Regions from separate parts of the Rhizobium sp. BIGb0125 genome, predicted to be linked through region 1. Evidence: predicted binding sites of a transcription regulator. Region 1 holds the regulator's gene; each other region holds the start of a gene.
The links. The regulator PhoB, encoded in region 1, activates phosphate uptake and scavenging genes when phosphate is short. The targets are predictions, from matches to a motif close to TGTCATNNANCTGTCAT.
Positions count from the first base shown of each region.

Region 2: the regulator PhoB is predicted to act here: its motif matches at 6,334-6,350, upstream of M2418_RS23750 (DUF2794 domain-containing protein).
Region 3: the regulator PhoB is predicted to act here: its motif matches at 5,929-5,945, upstream of M2418_RS01095 (YdcH family protein).
Region 4: the regulator PhoB is predicted to act here: its motif matches at 4,763-4,779, upstream of M2418_RS14350 (DUF47 domain-containing protein).

Region 1 covers NZ_JANUDV010000005.1:439,499-447,499, forward strand. The annotation lists gene M2418_RS16460 (ABC transporter permease subunit) at 1-220, opposite strand, end outside; gene M2418_RS16465 (ABC transporter permease subunit) at 236-1,240, opposite strand; gene M2418_RS16470 (ABC transporter substrate-binding protein) at 1,384-2,982, opposite strand; tRNA gene M2418_RS16475 (tRNA-Leu) at 3,528-3,614, shown strand; gene phoB (phosphate regulon transcriptional regulator PhoB) at 3,946-4,629, opposite strand; gene phoU (phosphate signaling complex protein PhoU) at 4,660-5,379, opposite strand; gene pstB (phosphate ABC transporter ATP-binding protein PstB) at 5,482-6,297, opposite strand; gene pstA (phosphate ABC transporter permease PstA) at 6,314-7,639, opposite strand; gene pstC (phosphate ABC transporter permease subunit PstC) at 7,636-8,001, opposite strand, start outside.
Region 2 covers NZ_JANUDV010000011.1:397-8,397, reverse strand. The annotation lists gene M2418_RS23785 (low molecular weight protein-tyrosine-phosphatase) at 1-57, shown strand, start outside; gene thpR (RNA 2',3'-cyclic phosphodiesterase) at 1-584, opposite strand, end outside; gene M2418_RS23775 (arylesterase) at 657-1,301, opposite strand; gene M2418_RS23770 (ABC transporter ATP-binding protein) at 1,374-2,087, shown strand; gene M2418_RS23765 (ABC transporter permease) at 2,084-4,633, shown strand; gene M2418_RS23760 (Bax inhibitor-1/YccA family protein) at 4,930-5,712, shown strand; gene M2418_RS23755 (hypothetical protein) at 5,730-5,897, shown strand; gene M2418_RS23750 (DUF2794 domain-containing protein) at 5,922-6,314, opposite strand; gene M2418_RS23745 (thioredoxin family protein) at 6,565-7,311, opposite strand; partial or broken gene M2418_RS23740 (aconitate hydratase) at 7,549-8,001, opposite strand, start outside.
Region 3 covers NZ_JANUDV010000001.1:250,102-258,102, reverse strand. The annotation lists gene M2418_RS01140 (inositol monophosphatase family protein) at 1-223, opposite strand, end outside; gene M2418_RS01135 (tetratricopeptide repeat protein) at 366-1,454, opposite strand; gene M2418_RS01130 (thiamine phosphate synthase) at 1,462-2,115, opposite strand; gene M2418_RS01125 (sulfite exporter TauE/SafE family protein) at 2,223-2,984, shown strand; gene M2418_RS01120 (hypothetical protein) at 3,011-3,613, opposite strand; gene ykgO (type B 50S ribosomal protein L36) at 3,717-3,842, opposite strand; gene M2418_RS01110 (5-(carboxyamino)imidazole ribonucleotide synthase) at 3,987-5,057, opposite strand; gene purE (5-(carboxyamino)imidazole ribonucleotide mutase) at 5,054-5,554, opposite strand; gene M2418_RS01100 (YdcH family protein) at 5,571-5,774, opposite strand; gene M2418_RS01095 (YdcH family protein) at 6,009-6,185, shown strand; gene M2418_RS01090 (DUF2312 domain-containing protein) at 6,290-6,544, opposite strand; gene M2418_RS01085 (DUF1244 domain-containing protein) at 6,703-7,032, opposite strand; gene M2418_RS01080 (N-formylglutamate amidohydrolase) at 7,025-7,816, opposite strand.
Region 4 covers NZ_JANUDV010000004.1:587,276-595,276, forward strand. The annotation lists gene M2418_RS14330 (bifunctional diguanylate cyclase/phosphodiesterase) at 1-366, opposite strand, end outside; gene M2418_RS14335 (DMT family transporter) at 738-1,634, shown strand; gene M2418_RS14340 (methyl-accepting chemotaxis protein) at 1,744-4,008, opposite strand; gene M2418_RS14345 (NUDIX hydrolase) at 4,195-4,710, opposite strand; gene M2418_RS14350 (DUF47 domain-containing protein) at 4,819-5,463, shown strand; gene M2418_RS14355 (inorganic phosphate transporter) at 5,463-6,467, shown strand; gene M2418_RS14360 (DMT family transporter) at 6,535-7,416, opposite strand; gene M2418_RS14365 (prolyl oligopeptidase family serine peptidase) at 7,649-8,001, opposite strand, start outside.

The DNA.
Region 1 (8,001 bases):
ACGGTGGAACAAGAATAGCATCACGATACTGCTGAAACGGCGAATGTGGTGCGATGATCGGTGCGAAAACAGCAACGATAACCAGAGCAATGAAAACATAGAGACCAATGACGGCACCCTTGTTTTCAGAAAAATAGAACCAGAACTCCTTGAGCATCTGGCGACGCATCGCAGAGGCGGAAACCGGCTCTGCGGATTTGGAAATGGCGGTATCGGCCATGGGAATTTCTCCTTCTTAGTGCCGGATACGTGGATTGATAAGGCCATACAGAACATCAACGATAAGGTTGACGATCATAATGATGCCCGCAATCAACAACAAACCACCCTGAATGACAGGGTAGTCACGGCGGAAGACCGAATCGACCATCCATTTGCCGATGCCCGGCCAGGAGAAGATCGTCTCGGTGAGGATAGCGCCAGCCAACATCACGCCGACCTGAAGGCCGATGGTGGTGATGACAGGGATCATGGCGTTACGAAGCGAGTGAATGCCGATAACGCGGAAGGGCGACAGGCCCTTGGCGCGTGCGGTACGGACGTAATCCTCCGACAGCACTTCCAGCATGGCCGAACGTGTCTGGCGGGCGATAACAGCCAGCGGAATGGTGGCCAAAACGATGGATGGCAGCGCTAGGTGGCTGAGAGCCGACGCAAATGCGCCCTTCTGGCCCGACAGCAGCGAGTCGATCAGCATGAAGCCGGTGACTGGCGGGAAGAAGAACATCAGCGAGATGCGTCCTGACACCGGTGTCCATTGCAGGATACCAGAGAACAGGATGATCAGCAGAAGACCCCACCAGAAAATCGGCATGGAGTAACCAACAAGTGCAACGCCCATCAGGCCCTGATCGAAGATCGAACCACGTTTGATGGCGGCAATGATGCCGGCCGGAATACCGATAGCGATAGCCAGCACGATCGCACAGAAGGAAAGTTCAACCGTCGCCGGGAACAGTGCGAGAAACTGGCCGAGAATAGGCGACTTGGACACAATGGATGTGCCGAAATCGCCCGTGAGAACGCCGCCAAGGTAATCCAGATACTGGATGACCAGCGGGCGATCCATGCCGAGCGCAGCACTGATCTGTGCGTGGCGCTCTGGCGACATGACGCGTTCACCCGACAGCAGGGCAACCGGGTCACCCGGAAGCAAGCGAATGAACAAAAATGCAACAATAGAAACCCCGATGAATGTCGGGATGAGCACAGCTATGCGCCGTACAAGGAAGCCAATCATAGTAGACCTTCGATCTGTTCCTTCAGGAACCTGTTCGTTGGTAGGTGTGGCGATTTTGCCTACATCTTAATTTGTCGGAACTGCACAAAGCAAATGCCGCGCGCCTTTATTAAAAGGCACGCGGCACGCTTAACGATGACAGCTTACTCAGCGATGTCCACATTTTCGAATGTGAAGTCACCCAGCGGGCTCTGAACGAAGCCGCTGACTTCCTTACGCATAGGAACGATGGACAGGGAGTGGTCGATGGTTGCCCAAGGAGCTTCCTTCTTGAAGATAACCTGAGCTTCTTCATAGAGCTTGGTGCGCTCAGCCTGATCGGTCGTAACCTTGGCCTTCTTCACCAGATCGTTGAACTCCTTGTTGCACCACTGCGCACGGTTGTTACCGCCAACAGCTTCGCAGCCGAGAAGTGTGTCGAGGAAGTTGTCCGGATCGCCATTGTCGCCGGTCCAGCCGAGGAATACAGCGCCGTCACGGTCCTTAGCCTTCGAACGGTCGAGGTATTCGGCCCATTCGTAGGATACGATCTCAACCTTTACGCCGATCTTTGCGAAGTCATCCTGGATAACTTCAGCAGCGCGACGTGCGTTGAGCATGTAAGGACGCGAAACCGGCATTGCCCAGACCTTCATGGAGAGGTCCTTCACGCCTGCTTCTTCAAGCATCTTCTTGGCAGCGTCGAGATCGTAAGAATCATCTTCGATCTTGTCGTTGTAAGACCACATTGTCGGTGGGATCGGGTTCTTGGCAGGCGTTGCCATGCCCTGGAACACTGCGTCAACGATAGCTGGCTTGTTGATAGCCTTGTTGAGCGCCTTGCGGACTTCGACCTTGTCGAACGGAGCCTGCGTTGTGTTGTAGGCGAGATAAGCAACGTTCAGGCCTTCCTGTTCCATAACCTGCAGGTTTGGATCAGCCTTCATGGACTGTACGTCAGCAGCGTTCGGGAACGGCATCAGGTGGCATTCGCCAGCCTTGAGCTTCTGGTAACGAACAGCAGCGTCGGTGGTGATCGCGAATACGAGATCGTCTACCTTAGGCGCGCCGCCCCAGTATTCCTTGTTAGCCTTGTAACGGATAACGGCATCCTGCTGGTAACCGACGAATGCGAACGGACCGGTGCCAACAGGCTTCTGGTTCAGCTGTTCCTTGGTGCCGTCAGCAGCGAGCTTGTCGGTGTATTCCTTCGAAACGATCGAAGCGAATGGCATCGCAAGGTTTGCCAGGAAAGGTGCTTCAGGACGGTTGAGGGTGATCTTGACCGTCATGTCGTCGACTTTTTCAACGGACTTGATCAACTCCGGGAAGCCCATGCCGGCAGCATATTCCCAGGACGTACCAGGTACATACTGGTGCCATGGGTTGTCGGTCTTGATCTGGCGCTCGATGGAGAAAACAACGTCATCGGCGTTCAGTTCACGGCTTGGCGTGAAGAAGTCTGTGGTCTGGAACTTTACGCCCGGACGCAGCTTGAAGGTGTAAACCGTGCCGTCTTCCGAAACTTCCCAGCTTTCAGCGAGACCAGCAACTGGCTTGGTTGTGCCGGGCTCGAATTCGAGCAGGCGGCTGTAAACAGTGTGCGCAGCGGCGTCAAAGGTGGTGCCGGCGGTGTAGAGGCCCGGGTCAAAACCTTCTGGAGAACCTTCGGAGCAATAAACGAAGGTTTTCGCGCTTGCTACATTGGCGAAGCATGTTGCAGACAGCAATGCTGCCGCAATGAGGCCAATTTTGGAATTCATGTATAGCTCCCACTTTTATGTTCCCGCTTGTGCCAACAGGCGGGAATGGTTGAGTCATTATCGTAATTTCAGTCTGTTCCGATGCCGGAGCCACAACACGGGAAGAGCTTCACAAGGCAGTTTCCGTTTTGCTGTTCCAGCCTCGCTGCCCCCATTGCCAAAATAACGGGCGCTTTAACCGAAAAGCTGTCTTAGCATCACGAGAGGCAAAGGCGGAAGCCCCCTTATTACGTAAAGATATGATTTATTCTGTCACAACCAGAGATTCCTGTATCGATACAGGCCAGCCTGATTTTAAGGCTCTGATATGTGACGGAATTGGTGCCACGCAAAACCAGCACCTTGGCAAATCAGACAAAACGCAGAATCCGCATAAAACAAGGGCTTAGAGGCTGTGCAAAACCATGCGCGGAAAATTTCACGTAAAAATACTATTTATTTTCAATTAGTTGAATCGCCAATCTGTATGACTGAAAACAATTTGTCATAAAAAATAAAAAAGTCCGTTGACATAGAGCGCTGCTCGCCGTACATCGCTCTCCGTCGCCCAGATGGCGGAATTGGTAGACGCGCCAGCTTCAGGTGCTGGTACTCGCAAGGGTGTGGAGGTTCGAGTCCTCTTCTGGGCACCAATTTCTTGATTTAGTTATCTAAATCAGCCTGCAAAAAAGCTCCGGTCTCCGGAGCTTTTTTGCGTTTAGGGCCTTAATTACTCCTCACAGCCTGTCCGAAAATGATAGATTTCGACCAGTTCGAGCACGCAGTTTTACTCGTCGGATTGGGCGTGTCTGAAACCGCAAGTTTTCAGGCCAATTTTGCCCCAAAGCGGGGATGCCAAGTCCTCATATCGAAGGACGGTAGCAGCGATGAGTTGCAAGCTCATGGGTAGTGAAAGCTCTCCCAAAAACAAAAAGCGCGACTATGAGCCGCGCCTTTGATGTTTTTATATGATGAAAAGCCGGATCAGGCTTCCATCGAATAACCCGCACCACGAACTGTGCGAATGACATCCTGCATATTGGAGAAGTTTAGCGCCTTGCGCAGACGTCCGACATGCACGTCGACAGTACGCTCGTCGACGTAGATATCATGCCCCCAGACACCGTCGAGCAGCTGCGAACGTGAGAACACGCGTCCCGGTGAGGACATCAGGAACTCCAGCAGGCGGAACTCGGTTGGCCCAAGGCGCACTTCACGGCTTTTACGGTGAACGCGGTGCGTTTCACGATCAAGCTCGATATCACCGCATTTCAGCACCGAAGACAGCACCTCGGGCTTCGCACGGCGCAGCATGGCTTTCACACGTGCCATCAATTCTGGCGTGGAGAACGGCTTGACGACATAGTCATCCGCTCCGGTGGCGAGACCGCGAACGCGTTCACTTTCTTCACCACGCGCCGTCAGCATGATAATCGGCAGGCGTTCTGTTTCAGGCCGCATTCTGAGGCGCCGGCACAGTTCGATGCCGGAAACACCCGGCAGCATCCAGTCCAGCAACAGAAGGTCAGGAACCCGTTCCTGCAAACGAATTTCTGCTTCGTCTCCACGGGTGATCGTGTCGACTTCGTAGCCTTCGGCTTCTAGATTGTAACGCAGCAGAACGCTCAGGGCTTCTTCATCTTCTACGACTGCGATCTTCGGCAACATGGCTGTACTCCGCTCAAGTCCGTCTATCTATTATTCGGTTACAGCACCGAGCGTGTTGGAGCTGTCGTCCTTCGGACGATCACCTTCAAGCTGGCTGCCTGTTGCCATGTAATAGATGGTTTCGGCGATATTGGTTGCGTGGTCACCGATACGTTCGATGTTCTTGGCGCAGAACAGCAAATGCGTGCAGGTGGTGATGTTGCGCGGATCTTCCATCATGTATGTCAGCAGTTCGCGGAACAGCGAGGTATACATAGCGTCGATTTCTTCATCACGCTCACGGATGGCATTGGCCTTCTCGGCAGAACGCGTTGCGTAAACATCAAGCACTTCCTTGAGCTGAACCAGTGCCAGCTCGGACAGGTGCTCCAAGCCGCGTGCCAGCTTGCGTGGTACGCCCGTGCCCTGAACAGCGATTACGCGCTTGGCAGTGTTCTTGCCAAGGTCGCCAACGCGCTCCAGGTCGCTTGCAATACGCAGGGAACCGATGATTTCGCGCAGGTCGGCCGCCATTGGCTGACGCTTGGCAATGGTCACAATTGCCTTGTCACCAATTTCGCGTTCCGCGTGGTCAAGTACGACGTCTTCTGAAATGACCTTCTGGGCCAAAGCCGCATCGGAGTTGACCAATGCGCGAACTGCATCCGCGCACATTTGTTCTGCAAGACCACCCATCTCAGAGATGCGGCGTGTCAGGAATTTCAGCTCATCGTCATAAGCAGACAAGATATGCGAATGTGTCGATGTCATTTCAAAGTCTCCGGCTTCTGCAAGGACGCGAGACGAAGCTAAATGGCTCCAAGTCGCTCCGGCACAATTCTTTCACGTTAACAGCGGGCGATTACTCCAAGATTAGCCGAAGCGTCCCATGATGTAATCCTGCGTGCGCTGGTCGTCTGGATTGGTGAACATCTTGTCAGTGTCGTTTTCTTCGACAAGATGGCCGAGGTGGAACATCGCCGTGCGCTGCGAAACGCGAGCTGCCTGCTGCATCGAGTGCGTCACGATGACGATCGTGTAGTTGGTGCGCAGTTCGTGGATCAGTTCTTCCACACGTGCCGTTGCAATCGGATCCAGAGCCGAGCAAGGCTCATCCATCAGGATGACTTCCGGGCTAACGGCAACCGCACGGGCGATGCAGAGGCGCTGCTGCTGACCACCGGAAAGACCGGTACCAGATTCATGCAGGCGATCCTTTACTTCGTTCCAGAGACCGGCTTTGTGAAGGCTGGATTCAACAATCTGGTCCATGTCCGCACGCGACTTTGCCAGGCCGTGAATACGTGGGCCGTAAGAGATGTTCTCATAGATCGTCTTCGGGAACGGGTTTGGCTTCTGGAACACCATGCCGACGCGGGCACGCAGTTCCACCACGTCGATGGCCGGATCGTAGATATCATCCGTATCGAGGGTGATCTTGCCGGTAACGCGGCAACCATCAATGGTGTCATTCATGCGGTTCAATGTGCGCAGGAATGTGGACTTACCACAACCCGATGGGCCGATCAGCGCCGTTACGGTGTTTTCGCGAACGTTGAGGTTCACGTCGAAAAGCGCACGCTTTTCACCGTAATAAACCGAAACGTCCTTGCCGATCATCTTAAGCGAAACATCATTCATTTTCTTGTCCAGCGCCTTTTCAACTGCTGCTTCCGACATCATGTTCATCTGCTTCAAGCTCCTTTTACCAGCGCCGTTCGAAACGTCGACGCAGAAGGATTGCGCCTACATTCATAACAATCAGGAACAGAAGCAATATGATGATTGCTCCCGATGTACGCTCTACGAAAGCGCGTTCTGCTTCATTTGCCCACATGTAGATCTGGACTGGCAAGGCAGTAGCAGGGTCCATTGGTGTGGTCGGGTAGTTGGCAACGAAGGCCACCATGCCGATGAGAAGCAGCGGTGCGGTTTCACCCAGAGCATGTGCAAGACCAATGATCGTGCCGGTCAGAATACCGGGCATGGCCAGAGGCAATACGTGATGGAAGATCGTCTGCATTTTCGATGCACCAAGGCCTAGGGCCGCAGCGCGGATAGATGGCGGCACTGCCTTGAGCGCCGCACGGGTAGCAATGATGATGGTTGGCAGGGTCATCAGGGTCAGCACCAGACCACCAACAATCGATGCCGAACGTGGGAAGCCCATGAAGTTGATGAACACCGACAGACCAAGCAGACCGTACACAATGGACGGAACGGCCGCGAGATTGTTGATGTTAACTTCGATGAGGTCCGTGAAGCGGTTCTTCGGAGCAAACTCTTCCAGATAGATGGAAGCGGCAACACCGATTGGCAGCGACAGCACCAGAACGATCAGCATCATGTAGAAGGAGCCGATCAGCGCAACGCCCACGCCAGAGGCTTCCGGACGGCTGGATGCGCCATTGAAGAAGATGCCGGTGTTGAAGTGCTTGGCCAACTGGCCAGCCTCAGCAAGCTGGTTCATCCAGCCAACCTGGTTGTCTTTTACCTTGCGGCTGGCTTCGGCCACCGACAGGTCGATCTGACCCTTGTAAGCAGAGTCGATGTCACCCGCCGCCAACAGCGACACGTTGCGGGTCGTACCGATAACCGACGGATCCTTGGTCACGATATCGCGAAGCTGAGTGCGCACGCTATCGGAGATCATGGCATTGACAGCGCGCAGGTCTGCACGGTTGTCAGGTGCAATACCCAGAACCTTGGCAACGGCGTCGCGTGCCAGGATCGGGTAGTTGGCGGTCATCAACTTTGCAGGATCCTGAGCGCGCTCATTTTTCGGGTCGATAACCTGTTCGGAGAACTCGACAGGCACCGTGATCATCGTCTGCTGGAAGGCGGTATAGCCCTTGCCAATAACCGACCACAGCAACAGCGCGAGAAAAATCAAGCCAAACGAGATCGCAGCGACACCATAGGCACGGAACCGGCGTTCAGCAGCGTAACGACGCTTGATACCGATATCGCGACGGTTTGTGGACGCCTTGGCAGACGGAGTGGAGGCCGGCGAGGAAACTGCGTCGGTCATTCATACTGCTCCCGGTATTTGCGCACGATGTAAAGCGCGTAGATATTGAGGCAAAGCGTGATGGTGAAAAGCGTAATGCCGAGGGCAAAAGCAACCAGCGTCTGGGGCGAGGTAAATTCAAGGTCGCCCGTCAACTGGCTGACGATTTTCACGGTCACGGTCGTCATCGGTTCAAATGGGTTGAACTGGATGCGCGCGGCAACACCGGCGGCCAGAACAACGATCATGGTTTCACCGATAGCGCGCGATGCCGTCATGAGGATAGCACCAACAATACCCGGCAAGGCAGCTGGCAGAACAACGCGCTTGATGGTTTCCGAACGGGTTGCACCAAGGCCGAGCGAACCGTCACGCAGTGCCCG
Region 2 (8,001 bases), on a different contig from region 1:
TTTGCCGGCTGCAGGTCCCTGCTGGAGAAGATCGACGCAGACGGTGATGTTTCGTAGAGCGGGAAGGCTTCCTCAACGATGTAAGGACCGCCGCCGACCGATTCCTTTGACGACATCAGCACGAAGCGCCCCACCGTGAAGTCAGCCGTTCTGAAATCGCCCCGCCCCGACAGATAATGCACCACATCGTCCAGCCGGGAATTGCGCAACCGTGCCAACGTCACATGTGGCATGAACTTGCGTGGATCAGGCGGAAGACCAATCCGCTGGCAGATGCGTTCAATTTCCCCCTGAAGCGCACTCATCTCGGGCGAGGGTGAAACACCGGCCCATAGTGAATGTGGCTTCTTTGAACCAAAGGAGCCTATACCGCTCAGATTGAGCTGAAATTCCGGCCGATTTATCCGGTCGAGACGATCAACCACCTCATCGGCAGTACGTCCGTCTATATCGCCGATAAAGCGCAGGGTTATGTGATAATTCTCCACATCAATCCACCGGGCACCCGGCAGACCACCACGCAACAAAGAAAGGCTTAACGCCGCGTTGCGTGGAATTTCGAGAGCGGTAAATAGTCTCGGCATGGCGAGCTCCCCGAATCTCTTGCAGATATCAGCAGCGAATCATGCAATGCCTTCGCACGCAAGCGCTTATTTTTATTGCCCACCAATTGTCTTGATGAACCCTTCCACCACAGGCAGGGCGTTTTTGACCATCACGTCCACACCCTCCGTATTGGGATGCATGCCGTCCTCCAGTTTCAGGGATGCATCCAGCACCACGCCTTCAAGGAAAAACGGATACAGGATCAGCTCGTATTTATCGGCCAGACGCTTGTAGATCGGGTTGAACCGCGCGGCATAGTCGTCACCCATGTTGGGTGGCGCCATGATACCGACCAGCAGAACCGGAATGTTGCGTTTCTTGAAACCTGAGATGATGGCGTCAAGGTTTTTTTCGGTCTCGTCCGGCGAGATACCCCGCAATGCGTCATTGGCACCAAGTTCGACAATCACGCCGTCAGTTCCATCTGGAACCGACCATTCGGCACGCGCCAGACCGCCAGCGCTGGTATCGCCGGAAACACCGGCATTGGTTACGGTGACGTTGACACCCTTGGCCTTCAAAGCCTCTTCCAGTTTAGCAGTAAAGCTATCGGTCGGTGGCAGTTGATAACCGGCCATCAGGCTGTCACCCAGCCCGACCAATTGCAAGGTCCGGTCCTGCGCATTCGCGCCAGAGGCGAAAATCGAGACCGCACAAATGACGATGAAGTGAAACGCGGCGGCTTTAAATCCCATCATACCTCTCCTAAGTTGTTTCAGAACATCGCGAAAAATCGCCTTATCTCCTGTTATATAGGAACCTATTCTGTGACGAAAACCATTATAGAGCTGAACAAGGCTGACCTGACACTTGGAAACGCCGCTGCTTCCGTTCACGTCCTGAAAAAAATTGACCTTAAAATTGGTGAAGGTGAGGCGGTCGGCATCGTTGGTCCATCCGGCTCCGGCAAATCGACATTGCTGATGGTGCTGGCAGGTCTCGAAAGGCTCGATAGCGGCGAAATTCACATTGCTGACAAGGCGCTGCACAATCTGAACGAGGACGCGCTCGCCGATTTTCGCGGTAAGAATATCGGTATCGTCTTCCAGTCATTTCACCTGATCGCCAACATGACGGCGCTTGAAAATGTGGCTGTGCCGCTGGAACTCGCCAATGTGAAAAACGCGTTTGATATTGCTCGAAAGGAATTGCAGGCAGTTGGTCTGGGTGAGCGTCTCTCCCATTATCCCGGCCAGCTTTCCGGCGGTGAACAGCAGCGTGTGGCAATTGCCCGTGCACTTGCACCGTCACCAGCAGTGCTGATTGCCGATGAGCCGACAGGTAATCTGGACACCGAAACCGGGCGACAAATTGCCGACCTGCTGTTTTCCAAACAGGCTGAGCGTCGCATGACGATGATCCTTGTGACCCATGATCCCGCTCTGGCAGCCCGCTGCTCACGCCAGATCAGGGTACGGTCCGGCGAGATTGTCGAAGATTCGGCCAGCACAACCGAGATCAAGGAGGCAGCATCCGCATGATGCCGTCTTCCTTTCAGATCCGCACCGCATTTCGTTTGGCCAGACGCGAAATTCGCGGCGGCTTTCGCGGTTTTTATATTTTTCTCGCCTGTATAGCGCTCGGAACAGCCACCATTGCCGCCGTCAATTCGGTGTCGCAGGCCGTCACCAGCTCTATCGCGTCCGAAGGCCAAGCTATTCTCGCAGGCGATGTGCGTTTCGAACTGCGCAACCGCGAAGCAACCCCTGAAGAACGCAGTTATCTTGAAGGGCTGGGTGACATTGCCGTGTCGACCGGTCTTCGGTCCATGGCACGCGCGCCTTCAGGCTCCGAGCAGACACTGGCGGAAGTAAAGGCCGTTGATGGCGCCTACCCGCTCTATGGTGCCTTTGAAGCTGAACCGAACCGTCCGCTGGATGAGCTGCTCGCCAAGGATCAGGACAGCTACGGAGCGTTGGCCGCACCGCTTTTGTTTGAACGACTGGGCGTGAAACCCGGCGATGAGATATTGCTCGGTTCCGCCCGGTTGAAGCTCACTGGCTCAATCGTCAACGAACCCGATGCGCTTTCGGATGGCTTCGGTTTTGCGCCACGTCTTTTGGTCAGTCGTGATGCACTGGTAGCGTCCGGGCTGATCCAGACAGGTAGCCTCGTTGAACATGCCTACAAAATCAGGCTCACGGATCCGCTCAAACGCGCATCGATCACCGCTGACACCAACAAGGCCTATCCCGATGCTGGCTGGTCGATCCGCACCAGTGACCGCGCCGCACCGTCCCTGACTGAAAATGTCAATCGTTTCTCGCAGTTCCTGACACTTGTCGGACTGACCGCTCTTATCGTTGGCGGTGTTGGAGTTGCAAATGCGGTGCGGGCATTTCTGGATGCCAAACGCACCACCATTGCATCATTCAAATGCCTGGGTGCACCGGCCATCATCGTGACAATGACCTATCTGTTCCAGATATTGTTCATCGCGCTGATTGGCATCCTGATCGGACTTGTGGTCGGCGCTATCGTACCGCTGATTGCCATGCAATTCCTGGCAGGTGTGTTGCCGGTGCCGAAAGAAATCACCCTTTATCCATCGGCCCTTCTGATCGCGACGGTTTTTGGTCTGATCACAACGCTGGCCTTTACTATCCTGCCGCTTGGCCAGGCGAAAGAGGTTCCCGCCACTGCACTGTTCCGTGAACAGGGTTTCGATGAAGGCCGCTGGCCGTCATGGCCCTATCTGCTGGCGACCGGACTTTTGCTGGCTTTGTTGGCAGGGCTTGCCATATTGACCGCCGAAGACCGTTTCATCGCATCGGTCTTTCTCGCCGCTGTCGCTTTTGCCTTTGTTGTGTTGCGCGTGGTTGCCAGCCTGGTACGGCTGATTGCCCGCAAAAGCCCGCACGTCAACTCGACTGCGATGCGACTTGCGATCGGCAACATCCATCGCCCAGGCGCATTGACACCTTCGGTGGTTCTGTCACTTGGCCTTGGTCTGACTTTGCTGGTTACCCTGTCGCTGATTGATGGCAATCTGCGTCGCGAACTGACGTCTACCCTGCCGGAACGTGCACCGAATTTCTTCTTCGTGGATATTCAGGGCAGCGAACTGGAAGGTTTCCGCAACGTCGTCAAACAGAATGCACCCAATGGCACCATTACCGAAGTGCCAATGTTGCGCGGTCGCATTCTTGCGCTGAACGGCCAGGACGTGACCAAGATTGACGTTCCACCATCCGGTCGCTGGGTGCTGCGTGGAGATCGTGGCATAACCTACGCTGGCGACATGCCCGAAAATACCAAGCTCACAGAGGGCAGCTGGTGGGCCGCCGATTATACTGGCGAACCGCTGGTTTCCTTTGCGGCAGAAGAGGCCGGTGAACTCGGCCTGAAGATTGGCGACAGTGTCACCGTCAACGTGCTCGGCCGCAGCATTACCGCGAAGATTGCCAACCTGCGCAATGTCGAGTGGGAATCGCTGTCGATCAATTTCGTGATGGTCTTTTCACCCAACACCTTCCGTGGTGCTCCGCATGCCTGGCTGGCAACTCTTGCCGATCCGGAAGCAACCCCTGCCGATGAAGGCCAGATCCTGCGTGCTGTCACCAATGCCTACCCGACCATTACAAGCGTCCGGGTAAAGGACGCACTGGAAGTTGTCGACAGGCTGGTCGGCCAACTGGCCACCGCCATCCGTGCGGCTGCCGCCGTAGCCTTGATCGCATCTGTTTTGGTACTGGCAGGCGCGCTGGCGGCCGGAAACCGTGCTCGCACGCATGACGCAGTCATTCTGAAAACCCTTGGCGCAACACGCATCACGCTCATCAAAGCGTTTTCCTATGAGTATATGATCCTCGGCCTGGCAACAGCGGTCTTTGCGCTGGCAGCTGGCGGTGTGTCCGCATGGTTCGTGATTGCCCGCATCATGAAACTGCCATCGGCATTTCTCACCGATGTGGCGGTGGGAACCGTTGTTGTGGCGCTGGTCATGACAGTGGGTATCGGGCTGCTCGGCACTTGGCGCATCCTTGGTCAAAAGGCAGCGCCGGTCCTGCGGCAAATTGGAGAATAAGTGGCAAAACGACCCATGCGCGTGATGGAGCAGCAAGCGCTTAATGCGCTACAGCAAAGGCCATTACCGCATCGGTTGCGCTCACCCGTTCTGGGACCATAACTTTAACGATTAATTCTTGGTAATCTTCGATAAATTGATCGCGATTTTCCCGTATTTGGTGTTTTTGGATACAAAAGGTCTTGTATCAAACACATTCTCCCATCATATTTTGGACAGGCTTGCTGAAGCTCCGCAGCGGCGCCTGGGATTTATCCCGACACCGTGAATAATTCCGGAGCTTGAAAGAGGAACAAATGGCTGATTTCAACAATTACCAAAACCGAATGGCGCAGACCCGCGGCCAGACGGATGCGATGATCGATGAAGGTCTGCGTAGCTACATGGTCAAGGTTTATAACCTTATGGCTGTGGGCCTCGCGATCACCGGTATCGCTGCTTACTTCACATTCTCAATGGCAACGACAACAGATCCATCAGCTGCTGTTGCACAGCTTGGCAACGGGACAATGTTGACGGCTCTTGGCGCGGCCCTTTACGGTTCGCCACTGCGTTGGGTTGTGATGCTTGCTCCGCTCGGCATGGTGTTCTTCCTCAGCTTCCGCGTTCATAAAATGAGCGTCGCCGCTGCGCAGACCACCTTCTGGGTTTATGCTGCAATGATGGGTCTGTCCCTGTCGTCGATCTTCGTGGTCTACACTGGCCAGAGCATTGTTCAGACGTTCTTCGTCACCGCCGCTTCGTTCGGCGCACTTTCGCTGTACGGTTACACCACGAAAAAGAACCTGTCCGGTATGGGCTCGTTCCTCATCATGGGTCTGTTCGGTCTGATCATCGCGTCGATCGTCAACATCTTCCTGCAGTCTTCTGCTATGGGCTTTGCCATCTCGGCCATCGGTGTTCTGATCTTTGCTGGTTTGACCGCCTATGACACCCAGAAGATCAAGGAAATGTATTTCGATGGTGACGACGTTGCCGTTGCTGGTCGCAAGGCCATCATGGGTGCGCTGACACTCTATCTCGACTTCATCAACCTCTTCACCTTCCTGTTGCAGTTCCTCGGTAACCGCAACGACTAAGAGGGGTGGAAACCCACATGAAGAAGGCGGCTTTCGAGCCGCCTTTTTTGTTGCCTCAGATTTACAGCACGCAGGAACAGCGAGTGCCGACGCTCAGCGTAGCAGCGCTCTCGCAACGACAATCCAGCAAAAATGGTGGATCAGGAATCCGGATAGCAAAAGCGACGGACAAAGCCGGCCGCTAAGGCATAATCGAGGTTGGCAATCGGTTATTCGACCAGCTTCAGGGTCTTGTCGAAAACCTTCAACACCTGCCGCAACTCATGGCCACGCTTCAAGATCGTGCCATTGACGTTGATGACGCTGTAAGCGCCCTGTTTCGCCGCAAGCTTTGGGTTCTTTTCAATCCGGTAAAGCGGCATCTCACCTGATCGTTTGAAAACTGAAAACACCGCTCGGTCTTTCAAGTGGTCGATGGCATAATCACGCCATTCGCCCTCGCCCACCATGCGGCCATAAATCCACAAAATGGCGTCGAGTTCCCGGCGGTGAAAGGTCACCGGCAAGGGATCCTTGTTTCTTTGATATTCACGAAGATCAACGACGGTCGAACCGTCTCGCGTCGAATTACCGCCCTGCGACAAATCCGGCTGATCGGTCATGCGCGCCTCGCTGCAAATCATAACAGGTTGGTGACAGTGTTGCCCCAGCCTGAGAAAATTGCAAGTAAAACGACGCAAAAGCGCGTGTTACGACGTGAAACAGTGAAATTAGAATCGCCGCATTTCGGTCAAATCACTGCCTAAATTGGGTGTCAGTGTGAAGCCTGTCAATTGATGTCTAGGCACCAAATGACCCGGTTCGGTGCATTGACCCTTTACCCCCAGCCCCCAATGCCCGGACCGGATAAGACTATTTGGCCTCATTCATCAGAATGCTCGCGCCGATAATCGCTGAGGGATCACCCGTTTCATTGGCAGTTTGCAGCAGCACGGCACAGCCGCCCTTCTTGGCTTTTCCAAGAACGCTGGCAGGCAGATTGACCTTCATTGCCTCGCCGTTCCACATCCCCACTGTCTGCACGTCATAAACACTGTGCCAGTAGGAAATCTTGCGGCCCTTGTTTTCTCCGCGCGTCACATCAACCATTTGCTGCTGGTTGAAATAGGCTACGACGATATCCGCTTTGCCTTGGCCGGCACCAATATTGATCTCGATCTCGTCGTTGACCAAGCTGGACTGAACAGGGACAACCAGTCCCTTGCCGCTCGAGGCAAATTCCTCAAGTTTGCTGTAAATCGCCTTGCTATCGGCACCCTTTGCATGGTCGCGACCGTTCAGAACGGCTTGTGGCGTATAAACGCCGTTACGGCCAAGCGCGCGGGCATAACCATACTGACGTTCGGTATTTTCCTTGGAGCTAAGGGAATCATTCCAGCCGAGATAGTTCCAGTAATCGACGTGGAATGACAGGCCGATGACGTCACCCTTCTCGATCATCTTCTGCAACGCCGCATCAGCTGGCGGACAGGAAGCGCAACCCTGCGAGGTAAACAGTTCTACCACACCCTTCGGCTGGTCTGGCGATGTTTGTGCAAGAACAGGACTGGCGGTTGCGACACTGATAAGAAGAAGGGGGAAACCATATTTCAGAAGCATTGCGATTTTGGGCCTTTCATCCGCACGAACGTCCGGATGTTCATCTGCTATAAAACCTATCGGGCGTTGCTGGAAAATAAGCGCGAAACACGTTCAAAGGGAAGTCACGAAGGGGTGAGGGTCGATCACATTTCATGCTTGTCAAAATTTGTAAGTGAGCGAACCACATTTGACAATTGTCCCCAACGCACAAAACGCCGGGATTTCTCCCGGCGTTTCTTGTTGCCCTGAGTATTATCAGGCAGCCAGATCGCGAAGAACGGTCTGGAGAATACCGCCATTGTCCATGTAAGTGACTTCATCCAGCGTATCGATGCGGCAAAGCAGAGGAATTTCCTTCACCGTGCCGTCGCCGTAAGTGATCTTGGCGATCTTCGTTTCACGTGGCTTGATCTCGCCTTCGAGACCATCGATCTCGACGATTTCATCACCCTTGAGGCCAAGGCTTGCCCATGTGGTGCCTTCCTGGAAGGTGAATGGAACAACGCCCATGCCAACCAGATTGGAGCGGTGAATACGCTCGAACGACTGCGCAATCACAGCCTTCACACCAAGAAGGTTGGTACCCTTAGCGGCCCAGTCACGGGATGAACCGTTGCCGTATTCGACGCCTGCAAAGATAACCAGCGGAACGCCTTCATCCTTGTACATCATGGCCGCATCGTAAATCGACATCTCTTCCTTGGACGG
Region 3 (8,001 bases), on a different contig from region 1:
TTTCTTCGCCGCCTTCTTCACCCAGAAAGTCATAGGTGGGGCGTGCCTTCAACAGTTCGTCACGAACGATTTTTTCGGCCTTGAGATCGGCCTGCGATACGAAATCGCCTGGGCCTTTGACAGAGACCTGAAGGTTCTGCACTTCGCCGAAATCGCGCGATAGCGATTTACCCGCCTTGAGAGCGGCCTGAACCATGACATTAAGAAGGGCAGAACGGGCCATTACAATTTCCCTGAAAGCCGAGCCGAACCTAGCCACATACAAGGGCCGGAGCAGACGGTTATGAATGCTGATTGAAAGATTTGGGGTTCAAGACCACAAAATGACCGGAAATTCAAGGGTAAAGGCAAGAAAGGGCAATAGTTCAGCTGCGCCGGAACTTGTTTGCCGCATCAATTGCCTGTTTCTGCTGCTCATCTGTGAGGCCAAGATAAAAGTCCTCAAGCGCCAGATCCTTCATTCCGGCACGCCGTGACAGCACATACCACTTCGCAGCTTCAACCGGGTCTGGCCGTGTGCCAAGTGCCTGAATATAAAGGTGCGACAGCTTGTTCTGGGCGGCGACATTACCTTTCAAGGCGGCACGCTGCATCCAATTATAACCCTCATTGTAGTCACGCGGACCACCAACGCCGTTTACCAGCCACACACCCATATCAAGTTGTGCGGTATCAAAGCCGGCCTTTGCCGCACGCAGCATCCAGTCACGCGCCTGTGCCCTCTTTTCTGGGCCTATATCGCTGACCGAGACGTAAATCTGGGCGACGGCATATTGCGCATCGGCAACGCCCTGCTCAGCGGATTTTTCATAATAAGGCAAAGCCTCCGACAAACCTTTTGCGCCGGGGTTTTCCGAAACAAGGATCTGCGCCCAATTGAACTGCGCCGATGCATTGCCAGCATCTGCCGCCTTTCTCATGAACTCGTCGGCTTTCGCCTTGTCACGGGTAACGTTCCTGCCTTGCATCAACAGCAGCGCATACTGGAACATCGCAGCAGGATCGCCACCATTGGCCGCCTGACCATACCAGAAGGCTGCCGTCTTCGGGTCACTGGCAATGCCAAGCCCCCGTGACATCATTTCAGCGACCAGTGTTTGTGCCGCAGCATCACCAGCCTGTGCGCGGGTCAGCGCCTTGTCCAACGCCGTTACATATTCACCGCGCTGGAAAGCGCCGTAAGCTTCGTCAATCTTGCCCTTGAATTCTTTCTCGGGCGGCAGTGGCGGCAGATCAGCCCCCATACGGTCAAAAAGCGTTACGCCCTGCGATGGCTGGATGCCATCACCTTCCGGCGCATCCACCCTGCCCTTGCGGATGACATCGGCGTCCTTTTCCAGCGGACGCGAAACCGCATCCGGCGCGGATTGGGAAAACGCCTCGCCACCGCTGGCTATAAGCAGGGTCGATGCAACTATGCCGGTCAGAAACCGATATGAAAACTTTCGATACATGCCCCTATCAATCTTCAAACCGTGGCGCTTTTTCGTCAAGCAAGGCATTGATTTCAGCAACCGCCTGCGCAGGACCTGCGGTGTGCTCAAAAACCGCACGGCCCATTGCCACAAACTCTGCGCCGGTTTCTGCAACAGCAGCCGCAGACGCTGTGTCAGTGCCACCCATGACCATGCATGGAATTTCAATCATGGATGCCCACCATTCTGCAAGCGCCAGATTTTTAGGATGGGCTTCCGGCTTGATATCGCCGTCAAATTTGCCAAAGAAAATATAGTCCGGGCCCGGCTCGCCAATTTCCAGCGCCTTGTGACGGTCGTCCGCGTTGCCACCGCCGACAATCATCTTGGGCGTGAATTTCTCCACAGCTTCAGCGACATCGGCCACCGGCCCATTGATATGCAAACCATCCGCCTTGGCACGGCCAGCAATACGGGTGTCACCGGCGATTAGCGCCGCAGCACCAGCGCCTTGAATGACCGGCACCAATATTTCGGCAAATTTCTGAAACGCGCCCTCAGGCTGCGCATATTGCGGCACGATGACCGAGGCCACGTCACCACCACGCAGAGCTTCGCTCAGCGCAGTTTTTTGCGCTTCGGCATCAGTATTGTCGTTCAGGATCAGAACGAGGCGGCAGCGGTCGTCATGTACACTCATAAGGTCATCCATTCCGGAAACGTGCAGCCGTTTAAAATCCGCACTCGTTTTTATTTCCTAAATCCGATAAACCGGACAGAAATCAGGATCAACCCACCCTTTTCATCATGCTTGATATGTATTTCTTCGCCGCAGCGATTCCAGCCGTCGCTTTGGTTGGATTATCGAAGGGTGGATTGGGTGGCGCCTTGGCCTTGATGGGCGTACCGCTTATGGCACTTGTCATGCCACCGGTACAGGCCGCAGCGGTCTTTCTCCCCATTTTGATCGTCATGGATATGGTGGCACTATGGTCGTGGCGGCACTTTAACCATCGCCAGACACTTCTTCTTCTGCTACCCGGCGCCATAGTTGGCATCGCAATTGGTTGGGCAACCGCCGCCATCATCCCGCCGGATGCCTTGCGCCTGCTGATTGCCATCATAACCATTCTGTTTGTGCTGCGGTATTTCTATGACAGCTGGAAATCCAAGCCGGGACAAACCATACCACCCAAACCGCAAAACCGCATTCTGGCTTCCATTTTCTCAACCCTGTCGGGATATGCCAGCTTTGTGGCCCATGCTGGCGGCCCGCCATTCCAGATCTATGTGCTGCCCCTGAAACTCGACCCGAAGATCTATACTGGCATGAGTGTGCGGTTCTTCGCGATCATGAATGCAGTCAAACTGATCCCATATTTTGCACTTGGCGGACTAGACAGCACCAATCTCACTGCCTCAGCCAGCCTGCTACCTGTTGCACTGATGGCAACGCTTGCTGGCGCAAGGGTCGTCAAATACCTCAAACCACAGGTATTTTATCCGCTGATGTATGGCATGGCGCTCTGCGCTGCCTTAAAGCTTCTATGGGATAGCCTGCCGATTTAACAAAATCCTGCAGGACGGCTGAGCCCTCAGCTGCGCTGGCCAGCCAACTTTTCCGAGAGGTCCTGAAGTTCTTTTTGCGCTTCGCGATTGGAAGGATAGATATTCAGATATCGTTCCCACGCCTTTATCGCCAACTCATCACGGCCCGATGCCTCGAGAATGTCCGCCATGCTGGCCAGAGCCAGAAAATGCCGTGGCTCATCATTCAGAACCCGGTTGATATCCGCCATCGCCTTTTTTGTATCACCATCGGCGAGATGCAGCTGCGCCCGCGCAAAAATCGCCTCAAAATATTCAGGCTCAAGCAGAATGGCCTGATCGAGAAAATCATAGGCGGCAGATTTGCGCTTGTCTTCAACCGCTTCAGCGGCCCACTGCGTGAGAAGATTGACTGTTGGGCTTTCAGAATCAGCCCACTCTCCCACGATCTGCATAGCAATGCTTTTGCCCTTGTCGGCATTACGCTCTTTTTTCAAACCATCAAAAAGCGAATCGACTGTCTGGGAAACACTGTCCTGCTGTGGCGCGACAGTTGCGGGAGCAACGTCCTGCGCAAAGGCAACAGAACCAATCGCGGTTACAAAAACCGCAGGAAGGACAAATAGGCTGTAAAAATGAAATCGGCGCATTGGGATATGGTAATCCCGTCGCGCCGAATATCAAATCATAATTTATGCAGTATCAACAATGTGAACCGGCCTGTTTGACAAGGACGGATCAACCTCGCAGCAATCAGCCCTGACGAGCTTTGAAGCGTGGGTTCTGCTTGTTGATGATGTATACGCGGCCCTTGCGGCGAACCAGGCGGTTATCGCGGTGACGGGCCTTAAGCGCTTTAAGCGAATTCTTGATCTTCATTTTACTGGTCCGCAGTTCTGCGAGACATTCTGTCTCGCGTGGTATCTAACAATCAAAAACGCGCAACGAGGCGCGCTCTTTTCGGTTGGCAGGCAAATACCCTGTCGCCCCCGCCCTGTCAACACGCAAAGCCGTGTTTCCAGTTCAGGAGCGTTGTTTTACAGCACCTTTCAGTTCCGTAACATGCCCCATCTTGCGGCCTGCACGGGCTTCCGACTTGCCATAAAGGTGCAGGACGCAATCACTTTTGCCGAGCCATTGCGGCACGGAATCCACATCATCACCAATCAGATTGGTCATAACGCAGTCGGAATGACGTCGGGAATCAGCAGCAGGCAGCGCGCTTATGGCGCGAATATGCTGCTCAAATTGCGAAACTGCACAGGCAGCTTCCGTCCAGTGGCCGGTATTGTGGACACGTGGCGCAATCTCATTGGCTACGAGCGAGCCGTCGGGCAACACAAAGAACTCGATGCCGATAATTCCGACATAGTCCAGAGCGTCAAGAATTTTGCCCGCAGCATCAACCGCTTGACTGGCGGTCGATTCGGAAATGGAGGCCGGTACGGTCGAGGTGTGCAAGATGCCGTTCAGATGGACATTTTCGGCAGGGTCGTAACAAACCACCGAACCATCCTGGAAACGAGCCGCAATGACGGAAATCTCACGCTCGAAATTTACAAGGCTTTCGAGAATCAGAGCACCACCACCCAACGCGTCAAACGCGCCGTCAGCACTTTCGCCACGGAAAAGCTTCTGTCCCTTGCCATCGTAACCAAACCGGCGGGTCTTCAACACGCCCTTGCCGGAAAATTCGGAAAGCGCCTTCTCCAGATCAGACTGGCTATCAACAGCGTGAAAATCAGCGGTTCTGATTCCACAGCCATTGATGAATGTTTTTTCGACCAGACGATCCTGCGAAACGCTGAGTGCCTTCGGCGGCGGGTAAACCGCAACCGTCCGCGCCAGCTCTTCAGCAGCACCGACCGGCACGTTTTCGAATTCATAGGTGACGATATCGCAAAGAGAAGCGAGTTCCGCCAGCGCTACGGCGTTATCATACGCCGCTACGATCTGGCGGTTGCAAACCTGCGCCGCCGGACAATCGGCCTGTGGTTCAAGGATAATGGTTTTGAAGTTTAGACGGGCAGCAGCCATGGCCAGCATACGGCCAAGCTGGCCACCGCCAATAATGCCGATGGTCAAAATATTCATTGAGGATTATCCATCGGGTACTCAGCAACCGAGGCTGTCTGGCGGGCACGCCATGCATCCAGCCGGTCTGCAAGATCTTCGTCAGACAGCGCCAGAACCGCAGCGGCCAGCAGCGCGGCGTTGACTGCGCCGGCCTTGCCGATGGCCAGTGTGCCGACAGGAATGCCGGCGGGCATCTGAACGATCGAATAAAGACTGTCCTGTCCGGACATGGTTTTGGACTGCACCGGAACGCCAAAAACCGGCAAAGAGGTCATTGCAGCGGCCATGCCCGGCAAATGTGCAGCACCACCGGCACCTGCAATAATTATCTTGAAGCCTTCATCACGTGCGCCTGTTGCAAAATTGAACAGCCGTTCAGGCGTGCGATGCGCAGAGATAATACGCGCCTCATATTCAATATCCAGGGCATCCAGTGTGTCGGCAGCGTTCTTCATGGTCTCCCAATCCGACTGGCTGCCCATGATGATTGCGACTGGCGGCGTTTCTGTCGTCATGCTTACCGGCTCCCTGTCAGGCAATAATGTCGGGAATGATCTGGTCTTCGATCTGGCTCATCTGATCCTTAACCACCAGTTTTTTCTTCTTCATCCGCTGAACACGCAAGGCATCGCAATTGGTCTGGATCATCGCATTGATGGCGACGTCGTAATCTTCATGTTCCTGCCGCAATCGCGCCAATGCCAATCTGATATCTGCCTGTGACTGATCGGGCATTTCTGCATCCCCACTCTATGATCCCGGCTTTGCCGGTGTTCTGACATTCGCTGACCTGCCTCTACCACCAAATGCCGGTAACGGGAAGTTATCCATTGCGACCAAATTGCCCAGATGTTGCCCTGATTTCGCCTTCGACAATCCTAACAATCCGTGTCACATTAGTTTCGTAAACCTGAAACTCCAGCAGTGGAGTGCTGGAAGTAGGTCACAAAAGAAGGAAGGACGTGCAGCATGACCATACAGGCTCATATCGCATCGCTCGAAAAGAAACACGGAGCTCTTGAGGACGAGCTCGAAAGTATTCTTGCTTCCCCGTCATCGAATGACCATGAGATTTCGGAACTAAAGCGACGCAAACTTCGCCTGAAGGATGAATTGCAAAAACTCAAAAAAGATACACGTCATTAAAAATATGCTTCCGCGGCGCCAATGAGCGACAGGAAGCTGAAGTGTAAGAAGAACTGGCCGTCTCGCAGGAGACGGCCAGTTTTTTATTGCCCGTTGAAGGACACTTATTCCATGCCAAGGGCAGCCATGTAGGTCTGCAGAATGGATTCTTCTTCCAGACGCTCATTGGCGTCCTTCTTGCGAAGGCGGATAATGGTGCGGATGGCCTTGGTGTCGTAACCACGGCCCTTGGCTTCGCCCATCACGTCCTTGATGTCGCCCTGGATAGCCGCTTTTTCTTCTTCAAGGCGCTCGATCCGCTCGATGAACTGGCGCAGCTCGGCAGCGGCTACGGTTTCTGTTGTGCTGGTCTCATCCATCGTGAATTCCTTCATCTTGTCTGTTCTTGAGCCCGATCGGGCATGTTTCATCCGGCACATGTCAACGGAACGACGTCCAGAACATGGCACCAATTTTTTCCCGCTGTGAACTGCCGACTGGAAACGCCCGCGTCAAGCCTGTTCGACAGCGCGAACCTTCATTCCTTTGGCTTATTTATTTCAAATGCTGATTTTTGCGCATCTGACGCCTCATGCTGGTGCTGGTTCTTCCAGTCCTCATAAGGCATGCCGTAGACGATTTCCCTGGCCTCGTCCTTGCTGATCTCGACACCGGCATCTGTTGCCGCATCGCGATACCAGTTTGAAAGGCAGTTACGGCAGAACCCGGCCAGGTTCATCATATCGATGTTTTGCACATCGCTTCTTTCACGCAGGTGCTGAACGAGCCTGCGGAAAGCAGCCGCTTCAAATTCAATCTGCTGTCTGTCGTCCGGTGTCGTCAAAACGTCACTCCCCTTTTCAGGCATAAGGTCCGGTCCGAGATTGGAATAGCTGGTATTCGTGCAACGCCGGATCGCTGTTCATTGCGGCAAAAATAGGAGCAAGCCTGTCAGACCATGAGGTAATTCCTGCCTCATCGGCGATCAGATCCTGCCGCACCTCCAACAGCGCATGTGCAAGACCCTTGCTCATGCAGTGCTGATACATGCAGTCGCCTTTAAGCGCACCATCATAGGGTTCGTTGTCGCCAACCAGAATATCGCCGGGCAAACGCAGCGCGTCCAGAAGCGGGTGAACCGCGCGATAATCCGTGTCCCACAACACCGCAGCATGCCATGGGCGCGGCGTCTGTTTCCAGAACGGCGTATAGGAATGCAGCGAAAACACCAGCGGCGCCTTGCCAGTCGCCTGTTTTGCCTGACCGAGAACCTTGTCGACAGCATTATGGTACGGACGGTGGTAGGTCTCGATACGCCGGTTCCATTCTTCATCCGAAATCGGATGGTTGCCGGGAATGATGGCGCCATCGGAAATTTTCATGATCAGCGTCGGATCGTCCTCACCGCGATTGGGATCAATCAGCAGCCGGGAAAAGCGGCTCATGACCGCAGGCACACCCAGCTTCTTTGACAGGGAGCGGGTCAAGCCCTCAATACCAATGTCAAAAGCAATATGTCGTGAAAATGCACTCTCTGGTAAGCCAAGCTGATTATACTGTAGAGGAACTGTGTTCATGGCATGGTCCGCTATCAGAACCATGCCTTTGTCATAATCACCATCTAGGATTTCAAATGCGGGGAAGTCTTGCATCGTCAATTTCTTGAAAGCATTCGTGGGAGCGCGTTTGATGACATGGCTGGCCCAACAGCGCAAGCCAAACGGGAGTGCCAGCTCTCAACAGCCATCAGAATGCAGACACACACCGAATATAATCGATTAGACTTGCGTTGACATTCGCCGCCCGTCGCGCCAAGAAAGTGTATCATGAATAACTA
Region 4 (8,001 bases), on a different contig from region 1:
CGGGTCATGGGTTGCCTGATAGAGCAGGGCCATGCGTTCAGTTTCATCTGCCGTTCGATGGGTCTGGACGACGCCGTAAAAATCACCGATCGCGTGGATTGCAAGTTCGCGAAATGCGCCAGCACCGAGGTCACGGCTGAGACGCAGTGGTTGATCCGGTGTCGCACCAAAGTGGCTCAAGACGCTCGTCCTGTCCAACTCTGGATAGATCTCCCAAAGGGATAAATCGCTTTCACGCGAAACGGAGGTTTGCACAGTTGCCGTGACATCAACGAGTTTGAACTGACGATCGAAGATCGTCAACTTGTCAGCACAATCACTGGTGCCGCCGGAAGACCGTTGCCAACTCGATTGCGCTTTGCTCATCTCTGAGAGATTCTCCCTCATCACAGGCTGCTAGAAGCTCTTTTCTTGGCTCAATATTAAGGCATATTAGCGTCGACTACTTAAAAGTCGATCAATAAAGTTGGTCGCATCAGAGATTTGCTTTTCCAAGCCATTCGGCCAAAGTGTCTGCATATCCATATGATAGTGCTTGCGATTTGAAATTAGAACGCCGCAATTCTTGGTCTCGTCAATCGACGTGTCAGGCGCAGGACGACAAAGGTTGTTTGCACAATCAAATCTCACCGGCTCCTGCAAGTTGCTTTTGCAGTTGCAACAAAGCGCGCCACACTCTAACGCCTTGTACCACAACATCGGGCGGATAGCGTCACGATCGTAAAAGCATTGAGATAATGACCGCAGCTCCCCACAGCAGAACTCTTCTTGGAATTGCCCTTGCATCTGGCGGCTACGCCTGTTTTGCCTTACAGGACGCGCTGGTTAAATGGCTGGTGGATACCTATGAAGTGCCGCAAATCCTGTTCATGCGAAGTCTGGTCATCGTATTGATCACCGGCACGCTTGCAGCGCAATTTCGCCACCCGTCGATATTCAAGAGTAAATATCGTGGGACGCTGGTGCTTCGCGCGGCTTTGATGTTGTTTGCCTGGTTGCTTTTTTATAATTCCGCCAAGGTCATGGGGCTGGCGGAGCTGACGACGCTCTATTTTTCCGCGCCAATCATGGTTGTGTTCCTGTCGATCCCGATCTTGAAGGAAAAGGTAGGTATTGGTCGCTGGATTGCCTGTTTTGGCGGGTTTGCCGGCATGGTGATCGCGGCAAATCCGACCCATTCACCCCACGTCATTCCGGCGCTGATGTGTATCCTTGCTGGTTTTTTCTGGGCTTGCAGCACCATTCTCATTCGCCTTGTCAGCAAGACGGAAACGACGCTCACCCAGATGTGGGCGACAAGCCTGCTGTTCGGTCTTGCTTGCGCCGTGACATTTCCGTGGATCTGGAAAACGCCTGACATGCTCGGTTGGTCCTTGATGATCGGTCTGGGTCTTGTCGCGACAATAGGTCAATACCTGCTTTACGAAGGGTTCCGCCATGCGCCGGCGTCTGCCTTGGCGCCGGTGGAGTATACCGGTCTCATCTGGGCTTTCGTGTACGGCTATCTGATCTGGGCCGAAATCCCCGCGACCAATGTTTTTGTCGGTGCCTTTGTAATCGTTGCCTCAAGCCTTGTTCTTGTCGCATGGGAGCGGCGGTCCATTCGTCTGGCAGAAGGTCGCGCTGCTGTCTAATTGCGGAGCCCGTATCTCGCGATCAGCATACCCGTGGTGTCCGGATATGAATAAGGCGGGAATGATCTCCATTCCCGCCTTTGCTTGTTCAACGTTTTAAACCTTCAGATCAGAACTCTTCCCAACTGTCGGTCGCTGCCGCCGTTGCCGCACCAGAACGACCACTGAAGGCCTGGGCAATCTTGCCAACCATACCACGCGCAGGCGACGGGGCAGGGGTTGAACGCGGCGAGGCAGCCATCACGCCTGCCGTCTTGCGAAGGGCTGCGGTCTGGTTCGTTGCGCCACCAACGCCACCATGTCCAAGCTGGAACTGGCTGATCAATTCGCGCAGACGACCGGCTTCGGTGGCAAGCGTTGCACCGGCGGCATTGGCTTCTTCCACCATCGCCGCGTTCTGCTGCGTTACCTGGTCCATTTGGTTGACTGCCGTGTTGACTTCCGCCAATCCAACAGACTGTTCGCGCGACGATGTCGCAATCGAATCCATATGCTGATTGATGGTGACGATGTAGGATTCAATGGTACGAAGAGCTTCTCCGGTTTCGCTGACCAGTTTGACACCGCTGCCAACTTCGACAGACGACTTGCTGATCAGTTCCTTGATTTCCTTGGCAGCCTGCGCTGAGCGTTGGGCCAGCTCCCGCACTTCCTGTGCAACGACCGCAAAGCCCTTGCCAGCCTCGCCTGCTCTGGCGGCTTCAACGCCGGCATTCAGGGCGAGAAGGTTGGTCTGGAAGGCAATTTCATCGATCACACCGATGATACTGGAAATCTGGCCGGAGGACTCCTCGATCCGTCCCATCGCCTGTACGGCGTTGGCAACAACGGCCCCGGAAAGGCGTGCGCTCTCGTTTGCCCGGATCGCGACCGTACGAGCCTCTTCGGCGCGTTTAGAAGAGTTGGTGACGTTCACCGTGATTTGGTCGAGCGCCGCTGCGGTCTCTTCCAGTGATGCCGCCTGCTGTTCAGTCCGCTTCGACAGGTCGTCGGCACTCTGGCTGATTTCGCGCGAGCCGCTATCGATAGAGCTGGTCGAGTGCGCAACAGATTGAAGCGTGTTGCGCAGCTGTTCGGCCGTTGCGTTGAAGTCTGCACGCAGGTTTTCGAAGTCTGCCGCAAACGGACGATCAAGTTGATAGGTCAGGTCGCCGGATGACAGATGTTTAAGACCGGCAGCAAGGCCGTTGGTGGCTTCAGCCATGGCCTCGGCGCGTTGACGCTCTTCCTCGGTATTTTTGCGGCGCTGCTCTTCGGTCAGATTGCGCTGCTCGTCGGCCTGACGTTCAAGTTCCTGTGTCTTGAGGGCATTGTCCTTGAAGACCTGAACGGCGCGCGCCATGGCACCGGTCTCGTCAGAGCGGCCTTCGCCTTCGATGGTAACCGAGAGATCGCCAGCCGCAAGACGTGACATAGTCCCAGTCAGGCGACCGATTGCATCACCAAGTGATTTTGCAAACATAAAGAACGCCGCAAGTGCAAGCAGCGACGTCACAATGGTCACGCCGATCATGGTCCACAATGCGGTACGGGCCTGCGCCAGCATATCCGTTGCATCGGTGCCAATTTCAAAGACGCCGATCTTTTCCCCAGAGAAGGAATTGAAAGGTACTGCCTTGACCAGTATGTCGCGACCGTCGAGCACCAACGGTTCGAAGATGGCTTTACCATCAAATGCAGCCTGCACCGTTTCCATAGACAGAAGCGTCTTACCGTCTTCGGTCGATGACTGGTTGACCAGCTTGCCTTCGGACATGACGTTGACAGCGATCTCTGCGCCCAGTCTTTGGGCAAGCGGTGTGAAATAGGCGTTGGAAAGTTCGGTTCCGATATCGACGACACCGACAACCTTGCCGTCGACAAGAACAGGTGCGACGGCATAAATGCCAATGCCGGTACGACCGGGCTCGATACCGGCGGAAACCTTGCCGGTCGAGATTGTCGAGGCGACCGTCTTGCGGCGGTTCAGATAGTTGTCACCGAATTTTTCAGGCGCATGGGCGCGCGCAATGACGTTACCCTTGGCGTCGGCAACGGTAAAGTTCTGCAACCCGCCGACCTGTGCGATTTCTTTGATGTTCTTGGAAAATTTTTCCAGAAGTTGCTGGCGATCATTTGCCTGAACCAGGCCTGCAATATCAGGTTCACCCGCAAAGGCCAAAGCCATCGCCGAAGCAGAGCGTTGAATGGCTGCCATATCGGTCTGGATAACCTGAAGATCACTTGCTGCCTTGCTATCAAGCGCCTTGTCATTCATATCCGCCTGACGATACCAGGCCAGTCCACCGATGGCAGCACTGGCAAAAAGCACAGCGGCAAAGCCGTAGCCCGTGATTTTGATCCAAAGTGGTTTTGTTACGGCTTTCGCATTCATTTCGGTCCCCCTCCGCGAAATATCTCTCCTCGGGACTATGTGCCTAAAGCTTCAATTTTTAATAAAAATCGTGATGATTTATTACTATTTATTTTTGATGCCGCTTGGCATTTCGGGGAGGTATGGGGGTGTTTTGCTTCGTCAGCTAAGTTTCGATTTCAGCCGCGTCTGCCTGCACTTTCGCTGTTACTTTCCTTTTGGCCGAAATTCGACCAGCAGCGACTTGAGCTCTACTTCACGGACACGGCGCGCGGCTTCGTCGGGAGAAAACCATGCGACCTCGCGCTGCCCTCGTTCCTTGAAGTCGGCGACGGCATCGGTGGCCTCGACTTGAAAAACCTCAACCACGCAGGGTGCGACATCGCCGTCATCCAGCCATTTGAGGTATGTGTATCGACCAACCGGTTTCTTTCTGGCGCGGCCACGAATGCCCGCTTCTTCCCAGGCCTCGATTTCTGCAGCCTGATAGGGCTTTTTCTTTTTCATCGGCCAGCCCTTGGGAATGACCCATCGCCCCGTGCCTCTCGTTGTGACCAGCAGGATCTGAATGTCATCTTGCTCGGCTAACCGCCGAAAACACAACGCGCCATATTGCGTTCGAAACCCGCCAGTGAACAGCTTGTCCGGCATCGATGCTAATTGTTGCAGCAAACTGCTTGATTTGGGAGGCGACCTCTTACGGTCCGGTTTTGGGGCTTTCATCCAAAGATAAATCGCTGATTTTTAGCCAAGCTTCAATCGTCCAGTTGCATTTATGACAGTTTTATGACAGCGCAACAGCGATCAGCCTGAAGGCAAGGAATAGAAGTCATGATGAGTATCTTCCGGAAAATGATGCCGCGCGAAGACAAGTTCTTCGATATGTTCAATGAACATGCGCGAACGGTCGTGGAGGCTGCAGAAGCCTTGCGGAATCTTCTGAATGGCATAGACCTTGAAGCCAATTGCGAACGTATCGTTGAGCTTGAAGATCGCGCCGACAATATCACCCGTGACGTTCTCCTTGCGGTTCGTCGCAGCTTCATCACACCCTTTGACCGTGGTGACATTAAGGATCTCATCCAGTCGATGGATGACGCGATCGACATGATGCACAAAACGGTAAAGACCATCCGCCTGTTTGAGCAGAGAAGCTTCGATCCGCTGATGCGCCAGATGGGTGAAGAGATTGTGCGGGCTGCACATCTTGTCGCAGCGGCCATTCCACTTCTCGACAAGGTTGGCGCCAATGCCCAGCGACTCAGCGCAATTGCCGAGGACGTTACGCGTGTCGAAGGTCGTTCGGATGACCTGCACGATCAGGGTCTAAAAGACCTGTTCTTGCGCCACGGCGCGACTGGCAACGCGATGGCCTACATGATTGGCAGCGAGATCTATGGCGAACTGGAAAAGGTTGTCGACAGGTTCGAAGATGTCGCTAATGAAGTCAGCGGCATTGTGATTGAGAACGTCTGATGGACGCGACACTCGCTTTTCCGCTTTTGGCGGCCCTGATCGGCATCGCGCTGTTTTTCGACTTTCTCAACGGGCTGCATGACGCGGCCAATTCGATCGCAACGATCGTCTCGACGCGCGTTTTGCGCCCGCAATATGCGGTAGCCTGGGCTGCATTTTTCAACTTCATTGCCTTTCTGTTCTTTGGCCTGCATGTGGCTGAAACACTTGGAACCGGTATCATCGACCCCGGTATCGTGTCGCCTGCGGTGATCTTCGCCGCATTGATCGGGGCGATCGTCTGGAACATCATTACCTGGATTTTCGGCATTCCATCCAGCTCGTCGCACGCTCTGGTCGGTGGCTTGATCGGTGCTGGCATTGCCAAGGTCGGCGTTTCCTCAATCGTCTGGAGCGGCTTCCTGAAAACCGCTGGCGCGATTTTTATGTCGCCGGCAATCGGCTTCTTTCTGGCCCTGGTTCTGGTGCTGGCGGTGTCCTGGATCTTCGTGCGCCAGACGCCGTTTGCGGTTGATCGTACCTTCCGTATCATGCAGTTCATTTCGGCATCGCTTTATTCACTCGGTCACGGCGGTAACGATGCTCAAAAGACCATGGGTATCATCGCGGTCCTTTTGTTCAGCCAAGGCTATCTCGGCTCTGAGTTTTACGTTCCTTTTTGGGTCGTGATTACCTGCCAATCGGCGATGGCGCTCGGCACATTGTTTGGTGGCTGGCGCATCGTTCACACGATGGGATCGAAGATCACTCGTCTTAACCCAATGCAGGGATTCTGCGCGGAAACCGGAGGCGCATTGACGCTGTTTGCCGCGACGTGGCTCGGCATTCCAGTTTCGACCACCCACACGATCACTGGCGCTATCATCGGTGTTGGTGCAGCCCGTCGTATGTCGGCGGTGCGCTGGGGATTGGCGGGCAATATCGTCATTGCCTGGATTGTTACCATGCCAGCAGCGGCGCTGATTTCCTACGCGACCTTCAAGCTGGTTTCGCTGTTTGGATAAAATAATGGCTCCGGCTTGATTGTTAGCCGGAGTTTCCTCTTGTCAGCGGCTCATCTGACGTGATGGTTCAGATGATCTTCGTGATGACCTTGGAGCGGCGATATTCTCGCCAGACCGTGAACAGGCCGGCTCCCACCACAATCAATGCGCCAAACACCATGTTCAATGTGATGGTTTCACCGAAGAACAGGGTTGCAACTGCGACGCTGAGCACCAGCTGGAAATAAGTCAGCGGCTGCACCTCGACCGCTGTCAGCAGTGAATACGCCTTGATCAGAAAATAGTGGCTTATCGCACCGCAGATGCAGAGAGCTGCCATCGGCAGCCAGTCGCTTGGGGCAATGGGTGTCCAGTAGAAGGGACCAATGATGGAGGCCGCGATCGCGCCCACAATGCCCGCATAAAAAACGCTCGTGGTGGCGCTGTCGTGATGCCCGACGGCACGGGTTGCGACGTTGTAGAGTGCGTACATCAGGCTGGCGCCGAGCGGAATGAGCAGTCGAACGTCAAAATCGACATTCACAGGGTTGAGGATAACGAGAACTCCGATCAGACCGACAAGAACGGCCAAACCTCTTTTCCAGCCAACCTGCTCACCAAGCAGCGGAATGGACAGAACCGTGACGATGAGGGGAGTGGACTGCATGATTGCCTGGCTCATGGCGAGGCCTGCAGTCGTAAAGGCAATAACAACAACAACCACTTCGCTAACCAGCAGCAAACCACGGATGATCTGCAGAAACGGCCGTTTGGTGGTGAGCGATGCCCGCAGGCCACCAGGTGCAGCGGCCGCCAGAATTGTCACAAAAACGGCGAATGCCCAGAACCGGATCATGGTCACCATGATTGGCGGGTATTTTTCTCCAAGCAGCTTCGAAAAAGCATCCTGACCGGCGAATATCGTGACGGCGAGCAATACGTAGACGTAGCCCGATGCTTTACTGTTCATTTCTGCTGCCTTGAGCCTGTTCTCGTGGTGGAAAGCATATCTTCTATACCCGAAAACAAGACATTGCTTGAAAATTATGATGGCAAATGTTGGTACCCTGCAAGAAGAGGAGTTTTGGTTTTGCCTGATACTATACCGTTGGTACGCAGGCTGATTTTGTGCAGATTTCAGTCGTCAATTCAGACACAGAAACGCCCGGACAACCAGCGGCTGATCCGGGCGCTTAAAGTGGTTATTTTGGGGTGGTTTGCAGCCGTTGTTTCAAAAGCCAGTCCCATAGTTCGGGGTCGTTCAAGGCAGCCAGTTCAACGCCTGAGTGATCGACACCTTCAAACACCGTCAGTTTGGCGTCCCGTTTCAAAGTCTTGAGACGTTCATACAGGATGACGGAATCCGACAAAGGGATCACGTCGTCATTGGCGCCATGAAAGACCCAGAATGTCGCTTTTTCGTTGGTTCTGTTGAGGTAGTGGCGATTGCCGCCGCCCGCTATCGGCGCAAACGCAGCAAAGGTTTCAGGATATTGCTCAGCCAAGGCCCAGGCTCCAAAGCCGCCACGGCTATACCCTACAACATAGATACGGG